3 regions of the Shewanella mytili genome follow, and region 1 is predicted to be linked to each of the others. Evidence: predicted binding sites of a transcription regulator. Region 1 holds the regulator's gene; each other region holds the start of a gene.
What was found. Region 1 encodes sigma-54, which starts transcription at its own class of promoters, with help from an activator protein. Its sites were predicted from a motif close to GTTGGCACGNNNNTNGNNT; they were not measured.

Region 2: ACIDEJ_RS07745 (TorF family putative porin) is a predicted target of sigma-54. The motif match lies at 2,000-2,018, and genes of this name have one in related genera.
Region 3: pdsR (proteobacterial dedicated sortase system response regulator) is a predicted target of sigma-54. The motif match lies at 2,536-2,554, and genes of this name have one in related genera.

What each region holds. Positions count from the first base shown of each region.
Region 1 covers NZ_JBKOUD010000022.1:8,133-12,304, reverse strand. Annotated here, with positions in the region: gene lptC (LPS export ABC transporter periplasmic protein LptC) at 1-92, shown strand, start outside; gene lptA (lipopolysaccharide transport periplasmic protein LptA) at 79-612, shown strand; gene lptB (LPS export ABC transporter ATP-binding protein) at 609-1,337, shown strand; gene ACIDEJ_RS14835 (RNA polymerase factor sigma-54) at 1,426-2,892, shown strand; gene hpf (ribosome hibernation promoting factor) at 2,921-3,211, shown strand; gene ptsN (PTS IIA-like nitrogen regulatory protein PtsN) at 3,211-3,654, shown strand; gene rapZ (RNase adapter RapZ) at 3,651-4,172, shown strand, end outside.
Region 2 covers NZ_JBKOUD010000006.1:46,288-50,459, reverse strand. Annotated here, with positions in the region: gene ACIDEJ_RS07765 (GGDEF domain-containing protein) at 1-382, shown strand, start outside; gene ACIDEJ_RS07760 (DUF3016 domain-containing protein) at 384-932, opposite strand; gene ACIDEJ_RS07755 (hypothetical protein) at 1,104-1,409, shown strand; gene ACIDEJ_RS07750 (HU family DNA-binding protein) at 1,546-1,818, shown strand; gene ACIDEJ_RS07745 (TorF family putative porin) at 2,118-2,810, shown strand; gene ACIDEJ_RS07740 (putative bifunctional diguanylate cyclase/phosphodiesterase) at 2,964-4,172, opposite strand, start outside.
Region 3 covers NZ_JBKOUD010000003.1:261,699-265,870, reverse strand. Annotated here, with positions in the region: gene pdsS (proteobacterial dedicated sortase system histidine kinase) at 1-1,773, opposite strand, end outside; gene pdsR (proteobacterial dedicated sortase system response regulator) at 1,770-2,462, opposite strand; gene pdsO (sortase-associated OmpA-like protein PdsO) at 2,663-3,409, shown strand; gene ACIDEJ_RS05515 (marine proteobacterial sortase target protein) at 3,430-4,172, shown strand, end outside.

The sequences.
Region 1 (4,172 bases):
TCAACATCACGGGTCAGGGGCTTTACGCCGACCTGAATGCTCAACAGGTAAGGCTGCTTAGTCAGGTAAAAGGAACCTATGAAACCAAATAAGCTTTTTCTCGGTGCACTCTTGTCTCTGGCCAGCCTGTCGGCAGCGGCCATCGATAACGACCTGTTGCAACAAGTCAAGATTAATGCCGATACCCAAGATGCCGACATCAAAAACAAGCAGGTGGTGTACGTCGGCCATGTGACCGTGACCCAAGGCTCCATGAAACTCACCGCCCAGGAGCTCAACGCCTCCAATACCGACAAAAACGGCGAGCGCATTTTGGTGGCCAAAGGCTCACCTGCCACCTTTCGCAAGCAACTGGAGGATGGTCGTATCGCCAACGCCAGTGCCAACGAAATACACTACCACATCAACAAACGGGTACTGACACTCATCGGCAACGCCAAAGTGGAACAAGACGGCAGCCTGTCCACCGCTGAGAAAATCGTCTATGACCTGGAAAACCAGCAACTGCAGGCCACCAGCAGCGGTCATGGCAACGACCGGGTAACCACGGTCATTCAACCGGATAATTACCAACAAGATGGCAAAACCGGCCCCCGGCAGGAGCAGCAATGAGTAACACCCTGATCGCCCAGAATCTCGCCAAGAGCTACAAAAAAAGAATGGTGGTCAAAGATGTCAGCCTGGCGGTAAAAACCGGGCAGATTGTGGGCTTGCTCGGCCCCAATGGCGCAGGAAAAACCACCACCTTTTACATGGTAGTAGGGCTTATCCAAAGCGAAAAGGGCCGGATTTTCATTGATGAAGATGAACTGACCTTGGCACCCATGCACATACGTGCCCGCAAAGGCATCGGTTATCTGCCCCAGGAAGCCAGTATTTTTCGCAAACTCACCGTGCGGGACAACATCATGGCCGTACTGCAGATCCGCAAGGATCTGGATAAAAACGGCCGGGAAGAACAGCTGGAGCAACTCCTTGAAGAGTTTCACATCACCCACATCCGCGACAGCTTCGGCATGTCCCTCTCCGGTGGGGAACGGCGCCGGGTGGAGATTGCCAGAGCACTGGCTGCCGATCCCAAGTTCATCTTGCTCGATGAGCCGTTTGCCGGGGTGGACCCCATCTCGGTGATTGACATCAAGAAAATCATCGAACAGCTGCGCTCCCGGGGTTTAGGGGTGCTGATTACCGATCACAATGTGCGCGAAACACTGGATGTCTGCGAACATGCTTACATTGTGAGCCACGGGCAACTGATTGCAGAAGGCACCCCCACCGAGATCCTCGATAACCAGCAAGTGCGCGCAGTGTACTTGGGTGAACAATTCAAGCTATAGTAAACAACAAACACCGGCCTTTATCGTTAAGGGCTTTAAATAAAAAAAGTTTTTTAATGCACAACAGGATGTAGGGGTAAGCGGTAACATGAAGACGTCACTCCAGTTAAAACTGGGTCAACAACTGACCATGACACCACAACTGCAGCAGGCCATCCGCCTGTTGCAGCTGTCGTCACTGGAGTTACAACAGGAAATTCAGCAAGCGCTGGAGGCTAATCCACTTCTGGAGACAACCGAAGACAACCAGCTCGCCGACAACAGCGAAAATGCGGATGCCTCCCTGGATGACACCCCGGCCACAGCAGACGTTGCCGACAGCTCTACCGTGGAAACCCCTGAGGCCCTCACCAACGAATCCCTGCCCGAAGAACTGCCCATGGATACCACCTGGGATGAAGTGTTCACGGCGGCACCGGCGGTCAGTGCCGGCCCGCTGCGGGATGACGACACGCCCTTTCAAGGGGAAACCAGTGAAGGCTTGCACGAACATCTGGAATGGCAGAAAAATCTTACCCCGTTTTCTGAAACCGATGGGGCCATTGCCACCGCCATCATTGAAGCCATTGACGATCAGGGCTACCTGACCCAAAGCACCGAGGAAATCCTCGAAGCCATGGGCGACCCGGAAATCGAGCTGGCAGAAATCGAAGCCGTGCTAAAACGTGTGCAACATTTTGATCCTGTTGGCATTGCAGCCAAAGACTTACAAGAGTGCCTGTTAATCCAGCTGGCACAATTTGCTGCCGACACGCCCCATCTGGAAAATGCCGTGATGTTGCTGAGCCAGTATCTTGACCTGATTGCCAGCAAAGACTACCGCACCTTGATGCGCAAAACCCGCCTCAAGGAAGACGAGCTGCGCGAAGCCATAGCCCTTATCCAGACCCTTAACCCGCGCCCTGGCCTGCTGGTGCAACCCCAGGATGAAGAATATGTCATTCCGGATGTCAGCGTCTGGAAGAAAAACGGCCGCTGGGTGGTGGAACTCAACCCGGACTGCATGCCCAAACTCAGCATCAACCAGCAATATGCCGCCATGGCCCGCAGCGCCCGCAGCCAGTCCGACAGCCAATTCATTCGCGGTCATCTGCAGGAAGCCAAATGGTTTATCAAGAGTCTGGAGAGCCGCAACGATACCCTGCTCAAAGTGGCCAACTGCATCGTGCAGTTTCAGCAAGGCTTTTTTGAATACGGCGAAGAAGCCATGAAACCCATGGTACTGAACGATATAGCCCTGGCGGTGGACATGCATGAATCCACCATTTCCCGGGTTACCACTCAAAAATACATGCACACCCCCCGCGGCATTTTTGAGCTCAAGTATTTCTTTTCCAGCCACGTGGGCACTGAAGACGGCGGCGAATGCTCATCAACCGCCATCCGGGCATTCATTAAAAAGCTGGTGGCAGCTGAAAACCCCAAAAAGCCCCTCAGCGACAGTAAAATGGCACAGCTTCTGGCTGAGCAGGGGATCAACGTGGCCCGGCGTACCATCGCCAAATATCGCGAAGCCATGATGATCCCGCCTTCAAATCAACGTAAGAGTTTGTAAAGCCAATGACCCCATGGAGGAGACCGCTATGCAGATTAATCTGGCAGGCCATCATATTGAGATCACTGACTCTCTGAAAAGCTATGTGGAGGGTAAATTTGCAAAACTTGAACGCCATTTCGAACAGATCAATAATGTGCGCGTTGTACTCACTGTGGAAAAAGACACACAACGAGTCGAAGCCAAGCTAAATCTGAACGGTGGTGAGGTGCATGGCACCGCGGAACATAGTGACATGTACGCCGCCATCGACGCTCTGATTGATAAATTGGATCGTCAGGTCATTAAATACAAAGAAAAGCTGACAAAATACTCATGATGGAACTTAGTACCGTCCTGCGGCCGGAGTGTACCGCCTGCGCCACACCCGGCAGCAAGAAAAAGGTATTGGAGCTCATCAGCGAACTCGCGGCGACCCAGTATCCAAACCTGTCATCCCAAGCCATTTTTGAAAGCCTGTTGGCCAGAGAAAAAATGGGCAGCACCGGTATCGGGAATGGCATTGCCATTCCCCATGGCCGACTGCCAGACATCACCGCCCCCATTGCGGTGCTGGTGAAATGTGACGAACCGATTGCTTTTGATGCCATTGACAATCAACCGGTAGACATCCTGTTTGCCTTGGTGGTGCCGGCAGATCAATGCCAGCAACACCTGAGCACGCTATCGGCCATGGCCGAAAAACTCAGTGACAAACAGGTGCTCAAGCAATTGCGCAAGGCCACCTCACAAGCAGAACTGTATCAGGTGATCAACGGATGAAACTGGCCATTGTCTCCGGGCGCTCCGGGTCAGGAAAATCTGTGGCGTTACGGGTTCTGGAAGACATGGGTTACTACTGTGTGGACAACCTGCCCCTGCCCATGATTGGCAGCTTGCTGGACAACCTGCGCGGCAGTAACGAGCTGGTGGCCATTAGCGTGGATGTGCGCAACCTGCCCAATCAGGACAAGGTGCTCGAAAGCCAGCTGGAAAAACTGCCGCAAAACACCGAGGTGATAAGTTTCTTCCTTAACGCCTCGGATAAAGTGCTGCTGAAACGCTACAGCGAAACCCGGCGTCTACACCCCTTGTCCAAGAGCAAAATCTCCCTGAAAGATGCCATCGAGCAGGAAGGCAAGTTACTCATGCCCCTGTCGCAACTGATGGATCACTACATCGACACCTCCGCCCTCAATATTTATGAGCTGAGCGATGCCGTGCGGGAAATTCTGCTGGGCAGTGCCACCAAAGAGCTGGTGATCAACTTTGTCTCCTTTGGTTTTAAATACGGTTTGCCC
Region 2 (4,172 bases), on a different contig from region 1:
CCGTTGCGTGGCCGATTTACTGCAACTTTACAGCAAACAGCACTTTATCGGCCATGTGGGCGGCGATGACTTTGTCATCATAGGGGAAGACGGCTCCATCAAGCGTCAATGCCAGCAAATACTGGCGGAATTCGACATCATCAAGCAGCACTTCTTTACACCGCAGCATTGGGCGGAACAATCCTTTTTAGCCCGCAACCGCCAACAGCAATTATGCCAGCAACCCCTGATGAGCCTGAGTGCGGGGGTGATCCCGCCCTATCTGACACAAGGCGGCAATGAAGCCAGGCTGTCGCACTTGTGCGCGCTGGCAAAAAAACAGGCAAAACTCAGCCATGGTGGATTTTGCCTGTTACAAATGCCGCTCCCCCAGCCCGGTTAAATCACATCCTTGGGGCAATGGTTTTGGCAAACCACTCTTTGAGCAGGGCGTGCTCATACTTGAAGCTGGAGTTATCGATTTTGCTGATCCGGTCCATGAAACTCATGTCTCGCAGCTTTTCCGACCCCACCATAATCACCTGCTCGCCATCCAGTAACCGGTAGGAAAAGTTAATTCTGGGAGGATAAATATCTTTCACAATGCGGATATCGGAGGCGGGGCCCTTGCCAAAAGTGGGCCGTAAGTCTCCGGCCAAATCCACATCCGTGACCACCAGCTCCAATGTTTCATTGCCCTTCAACACCTTGGCAGCGGCCTTATCGAGGGTTTTGGTCAGGCTGTCAAACAAGCGCTGCTCAAAACGCTGCTGCAACTCGGTGGCGCTACGGATATCGGTGTACTGATGCGGCTGTTGCCATTCGATTTTCACCTTCCCAGACACCGTGACGGGATTGGACATCTCTACCACCGCGCTGTTATCCGTTGCCAGCACACAACCGGCACTGAGTACGCTGAGCATCCCCGCAAACAGCAGATAGCCTATTCTCATTTCAACCTCCTTGGCGGTAACCGGAGCGTTCCTGTGACGGCAACGCACTGCCGATTACCGCATTAACTTGACATGTAATACCCAATAGTTGGATGCCGGCGATAACACCTAGTTCCGGTTTCGGGTTAACTTTATTATTACCAATCACTTCCCCGTCAGCAGGAGCTTTCTGTGAAATTGTCAATGCCGGTTATCTTCACCCTTTGTCTGTTCGGCGCCGCACTCGTTGCGGTGCTATGGATTAATGATAGTTCGCCGAAAAACGTGACCAGCAATTGGACGGCATTTATTTATCATCACGGTTTTGGCTCAGCCAACTATTTAAAGCAGGAAGACTTTAGCGATTATGCCTCCTGCCGCCAATACGCCATGGCCCAATCGCAACAGTACGACAATGCCCCCTGGGAATGCGGTAAGGGTTGCCGCTTTGATAGCCGCCGCCAAGGGTATATGTGTGATGAAATGCGCAATCATTAAATGTCCTGGCCAGCGCTTAAACGCCACCATGGTCTACCATGGTCAACGGGGGCAAAAATTCACTTTCATTACACTACCCCTTATGGCAACTTAACAAGGCAGTAACAATATCCACATCAAGACAGAGAGTATAACAATGAATAAAACGGAACTGATTGCCAGCATGGCAGAAAAATCTGAGTTGACCAAAGCTGAAACCGCCTTGGCGCTGAAAGCTTTTGAAGCCGCGGTTACCGAAGCCCTTCAGGCCGGGGATAAAGTCTCCATCGTGGGCTTTGGTTCATTTGAAACCGCCGCAAGGGCTGCCAGAACCGGCCGCAATCCATTGACCGGGGCAGAAATACAGATTGCCCAATCCATTGTCCCCAAATTCAAGGCGGGAAAACTCCTTAAAGACAGTGTTAACTGAATCCGTCCCCTCCCGCTTATTGCCGGTACAGCACCCCGTTTCAGCAACGGGGTGTTTTTATTTCCCCCAACCATAACCCGTAACGCACCATATTTGTGCAGATAGCCCCATCATAATGCATCATTTTGTTAATATATAAGCAACGTATTAGTTAAGTTTTTGTAAAATATCACTATTCAATTTTGGCACAGCTTTAGCTCATCTTTTTACCGAATTTCACTAGCACAATAAAAAAAGAGCCGACGTTCCGGTGTCAATGCCGGATCTCTGGCAACGGTAAGAAGGGAAAGGAGATAGGTATGAAACAGAAACTACTGTCACTGAGCGCGCTTGCTGGCCTGATGATGCTGGCTCCCATGAGTCAGGCAAGTGTCACTGGCAATATTGGTGCAACTTCCAACTATTTATGGCGCGGCGTGACACAAACCGCCAACGGTGCAGCAGTGCAAGGCGGCATTGATTACAGCCATGACTCCGGGTTTTATCTGGGCACCTGGGGCTCCAATGTGGATTTTGGGGACAACACCAGTTATGAAATCGATTTTTACGGCGGTTTTTCCAACGCCATCAATGACGATTTCAGTTACGACGTAGGTTATCTGTATTACGGCTATCCCGATGCCGACGGCTCGATTGATTTCAGTGAGTTATATGCCAGCCTGACCTGGAAATGGCTGGAGTTCGGCGTGGCCAAATTCGTCACCGCCGGTGATGACGTGGCAGGCCCTGGCCTGGATGATAAAGACTACACCTACTACCATGTTGCCGCCAGCTATCCATTGGCCGATAGCATCTCTCTGGGGGCTTACTATGCCTATTCCACCGGGGATGTGGTCAGCAGCTGGTACGGGGTGGATAACTACTCGGAATACAATGTGTCGGTTACCAAAGACACATCACTGGGCGCTGTGTCATTCAAGGTGGCAGACACCAACCTGCCGAATGATGACGTGAAGTTCCTGCTCGGTTACACCTACGAATTTGAGTTCTGATTGTCAGCACCACATTACAACAATAAATAACAATAAAATCGTCAGGATCTGACATGTGCCAAACCCGCTAATGTCATGATCCGTCACAGACAGGCACCCAACGGATGTCGCCACAGTTAGCCTGCCATGGCCTTGGCAGGCTTTATTTTTCCGCTAGCCTTTATCGCATGTGCAATGTTGAGGCAGTAACGGCGCTATGTAATCCCGAGTGAAGTCAGCTGCTGGCACCGGGCGGCCATACAAATACCCCTGCAGTAACTGGCAACCATGGTCACGGCAAAACTGCGCCTGCAGGTCTGTCTCAACCCCTTCGGCCACGGATAACACATCAAAGCCATGGGCAAAATTGATTAATGCCACCAGCAATCGGCGAGCTTTTTCATCCTCTTCAATACCGGCAGTGAAACTCTTGTCAATTTTCAGCACGCTGATGGGAAAATCCTTGATGTGTTCCAGTGAAGAAAAACCGGTGCCAAAATCATCCAATGACAAAGTGATGCCCAATGCCACCACCTCTTCCAGTACTTCAGCCAATTGCTCCGGTTGCTCAATCAGGGCATTTTCGGTAATTTCCAGCTCCAGCAGTTCAGGCGGCAACCCGCTCTCACGGGTGGCCGTTTGTACCTGGGACAGCAGTTTTTCCCGGAGATCCTGGGAGGGTGAAAGATTTACCGCAATGCTCAGGCGCTTGCCCGTGGGGGCCAACATCCTAAGCCACTGCTGCATCTGCCGGCAGGCACTTAGCAGCACCCACTCGCAAATGGCATCCATCATGCCCAAATCTTCCGCTACGGGTAAAAACACATCCGGTGTAATCACGCCTTCCCGTGGATGCTGCCAACGCAACAGGGCCTCTACCCCTTCCAGTTCGCCGCTATAGGCATCGAATTTGCCTTGATAGCACAAAAAGAACTGCTGTTGTGGTAATGCCTGGCGCAAGCCGGTGGCGATGTAATGACGCTGCTGCACCGCCAAATCCAGTGCTTCGGAATAAAACTGTAACTGGCTGCGGCCACACTGCTTGGCCCGGTACAGGGCAATATCGGCGCACTTCAGTAATCCTGAGCTGTCGGAAGCCAGCTCGCCGTAGCCAGCGATGCCGGCACAAGCCCCAATGAACAGTGGCAGTTCGTCAATCACAAACACCGGCTCCAGGGCACGTAGCAATGCCGTGGCCATCTCCTGGGCATGTTGCAGCGCATCAGGGCCCCGCAGCACCACACCAAACTCATCCCCGCCGATTCTGGCAAGTAAGCCGTTGGCGGGCACGATATTGCGCAGGCGCTCAGCTATCGCCACCAGCAGCCGATCCCCCAAATGGTGGCCATGGGTATCGTTAATCACTTTAAAATCATCAAGATC
Region 3 (4,172 bases), on a different contig from region 1:
AGGGTAGGTCATCTGGTAACCGGCCACACAGCCGCTGATCACCTTGGTTAACGGAAACTGATCCACATCGCTGCCGTTAAGGGATTCTTCCAGACGGGTGGCCTCACTCATATTGGCCAGGATCATCGACAGGCGGTTTACCCCCTCCTGGGCACGCTCCACATATTTCATTGCATCCCGGTCGATAGGTTGCAAACTGAGATGCTCCAGCGAGCTGCGAACCACGGCGACCGGCGTGCGCAGCTCGTGGGATAAGCGTGATGACATGTGTTCCAGATAGTGGGTGTATTGGCCGAGCCTGGCGACAATACTGGCAAAACTGCGGGACAGATCGCCAATTTCATCCCGTACCGCAGATGGGGGGATGGTATCCAGCACTCGCCCCTGACTGTCAATGGCCTTTTCCGCCTGATCCCTGAGGGTACGGATGCGGCTGGAGATGCTGGATGCAAAAAAGAACAGCGACAGGGTACCAATGCTCATGACTATCAGGATCACATTGAACAGTTTTTCCAGCGCGCGATTGCGCAGAGTGCGAATGCCGTGGGTGGTTTCTTCGGCCACCACCGCGCCCATCACTTTGTTGTCAATCCAGATGGGACTGGCGGCAGACAGCACCACGGCCTTGTTGTCCGGGGTCAAGCGCCAGGTTGAGGCCAGTTTCCCTGCCAACGCCTGCCTGATGTGGCTGCCTTGCAGCTCGGTAGAGTCCTGCAAGGCATCGGTGAAGTCGTGAGGCGGGCGCGTCAATATTTTATAATACAAAGGGTTGAGATAATCTTTTTGCAGTTGGCTCCAGAAAGTTGGCGGCTCGTCATCCACTTCGCCCCAGACGCCATTGCTGTTACGGATATCACCGGATTTGGCCAGTACCCGGCCATGGATGTCCACCACCCAGATGCGCGAGCTGTTATGGCTCATGCCCTTGATGATGTTTTCAATTTCCGGTGATGGCACCAACACTGTGCCCAGCCGGTCAATGCTGTCGGTGGCCGATGTGCCCACAATGGCTTCCAGCTGCCGGGTTTTACTGTCGTTGACATCATGGATGGCAAAGCCCAGTTTGCTGCCCACCATGTCCAGCGGCAGGCGCAGTTCGATATTGTAGCCTTGCCCGGTTTTACGCCATTGTCCCTGAATGCGGTTTTCCGGGGTTATTTTCGCCGTGGGTGTCGCCTCTGGTGGCAACTCGTAACTGCTGAGCCAACCATCTTTGGTATTGGCCACCACATAACGATGAAAGCTGCCATCGGGCGCTTGTGTGGCAATATCCAGATAATCGTTGCGATCCACCGCTAAGCTGTTACGGCCGCGATAAACCACCCATGGGTCTGTGACCTCAAAAAAGCCATAAAGATAGCCGCTGTATTTGCCTACCATATGGCGAAACGACAAGCGGGAGCGGCTGTCTTTTGCCAGGAATATGCGGGCATCATTGCCGTAATCCATGGCTTTGCCGCGATAGGCCGACCAGTCGTCCAGTTTGCCGTCCAACTGAATCGGCCCCCGTAACGGAAAGGCATAAAGATCGCGCCCCTTTTCCACCTGCTTGAGAAAACTTGCCTGGGAGTCAAACAGTTTCGGGCGTTCATGCAGGGCGGTGGCCAGTGCCTGGGTGGTGCCTTCCAGGGTTTTTTCCTGTCCGTGGCGCAGGTATTTTTCCATCTCCCACACATACTGGTAGCCGAGCCAGGGCAACCCCAGCAAAAACAGGGATAACACCAGTGTTTTGGTGCGAATGCCAACCGGGGGATGATAAACCGGCAATTTCACTCGTGACCATCCCAACGGTAGCCCATGCCATAAACGGTATCGATGCAGTCAAACTGCGGATCAACGGCCAGAAACTTTTTCCGGATGCGTTTCACATGAGAGGTAATGGTGCTGTCATCCACATAGATTTTGGCTTCCTGCATCAGGTCGCTGCGACTGCGCACATGACCCGGATGCTTGGCCAATGCATGCACCATCCAGAATTCGGTCACGGTCAGCTCAATGGGTACCTCCTGCCAGCAGATTTGAATGCGGCTGGCATCAATGGAAAGCGCGCCCCGGGTGATGAGCGAGGTGGCCAGCGTGTCATTGTCGGCCAGCTCACTGCGGCGAAACAGGGCGGCCAGCCGCGCCAGCAAATGAGGAAAACTCACATCCTTGCTGAGGTAATCATCGGCGCCAAGGCGCAGGCCACATACGGTGTCAAAGTCACTGTCCCGGGCGGTGAGGAAAATAATCGGCAAGGCACCGGACATGGCCCGCAGCGCCTGGCACAGGGTAAATCCGCCGTCTATTTCCTGCCCAAGACCAATATCAATAATGGCCAAATCCGGTAGGCGGGTCTGAAATGCCTGCATTGCCTCCAGGCGGGTAGCGTAACCTTGTACGCTATACCCCTGATTTTGTAATACGTCCTTATAATTTTCGCGGATGGCGGCTTCATCTTCCACGATGGCAATGCGTTTCATTGGATTTCCGGGTTATGAGTGATTAGCCGTGACTATACAACAAATTGCCTGATAAAAAAGCGCCCGCAGCCAAATGCCATTTTGTTGCCACAATTCATCGCCAACACGCCACTTTTGCTCCCCGCCCACGCCATTTCAGCAGCGTTTAATAGTGTCATCCAAACCACAACGGTTGATGGCATTCACAAGGAATACACCGCATGAAAAAATCACTTATCAGCACACTTTTACTGGTTTCATTGGTAGCTGCGCCGGGCATGGCACAAACCGTGTCCCAGCCCCAACCTGACAACCAAACGGAGGCGGCCATTGGCTTTGGCGGCGGCTTGCTGCTGGGGGCGGCAGTGGGCGGGCCGGTGGGCGCCATTGTGGGGGCGTTTAGCGGCGGTTTGGTAGGCAAAAGCGTGGGGGATGATCAGCATATCAAGGATCAGCAGCAACACCTGCAGCAACAGGCGCTGCAGATCACCGCCCTGACAGAGAAACAGCAATCCCTTGAACAGTTGCAAACCCAATATGTTGCAGCCAAGCGGCAACTTGAGCAGCTGCAAACCGCTCGTACCTCCAGGCTGGAGGAGCTTACCGTGGGGATGAATATCCAGTTCCGTACCGGTACGGCGGATATTGAGCCCCATTTTGCCAAACAGCTGGATGATATTGCCTATGCCATGACACTGGCACCGGATTTGACGCTGACACTGGCCGGTTATGCGGATCGCCGCGGTTCGGAGGCGTTTAACCAGCAATTGTCAGAGCAGCGGGTGCAGGCCGTGCAGCAGTATCTCATCAGCAAGGGGGTTAACCGCGAACGTCTTGATTGCCACGCCTATGGCGCGCAAGCCCCGCTGACAGCGCAAGAAAGCCATGAGAGCGACTTTTTTGACCGCCGGGTAACGTTACGCTTGCAAAACGGCAATACCGCCTTGGCCGCGCACCAACCACAGTAATCCAGGCAGAGGGCAGCGTGATGAAAAAGGGCGTTGTGACCACAAGGGCTGGCTTGCCATTAACAGTCGGCAGTGTCGCCAACCAGGGATTACCGGATTGGTGGTTTAACCTCATTTTGGCAAACGGCCTGCTGTTACTGGCACTGCTGCTGGTGAATTTACTGGCGTCAGTATCGGCACTGGCCTCGGTGCAGCGCCCTGCAGCCCTCGTGGAAAATCCACTTTGGCCGGGCAGTGGCACCCTGGAATGGCAGGGGATGGCGCCTGTTCAGGCGTTATCCATGGAAACCGATGTAAACATGCAGATAACCGGGCTGACAAACCGGGTCAGCGTGACGCAGCACTACCATAATAGCACCGGGCAGTGGCTCAATGGCCGCTATGTGTTCCCGTTGCCGGAAAACGCCGCGGTGGACAGTTTGCATCTGCAGATAGGCACCCGGCAGATTGTGGGGCAGATAAAAGCCAGGCAGCAAGCGCGGCAACTGTACCAACAAGCCAAGGCGGCGGGGAAAAGGGCCAGTTTATTGCAACAGCAACGGCCCAACCTGTTCAGTGCCGAGGTGGCAAATCTAGCGCCCGGGGAAACCCTTGAGGTGCGATTCAGTTACCAGCAGCCGTTGGATTACCGCGACGGCCATATCAGCGTGCGTTTTCCCATGACCTTTACTCCCCGCTACATTCCGGCCGGGATGGGCCAACGCTTGGCCGAGGCGATGTCAGGGGATGGCGCATTCTCCGGCGCGGATGCCGGGCAATTGGC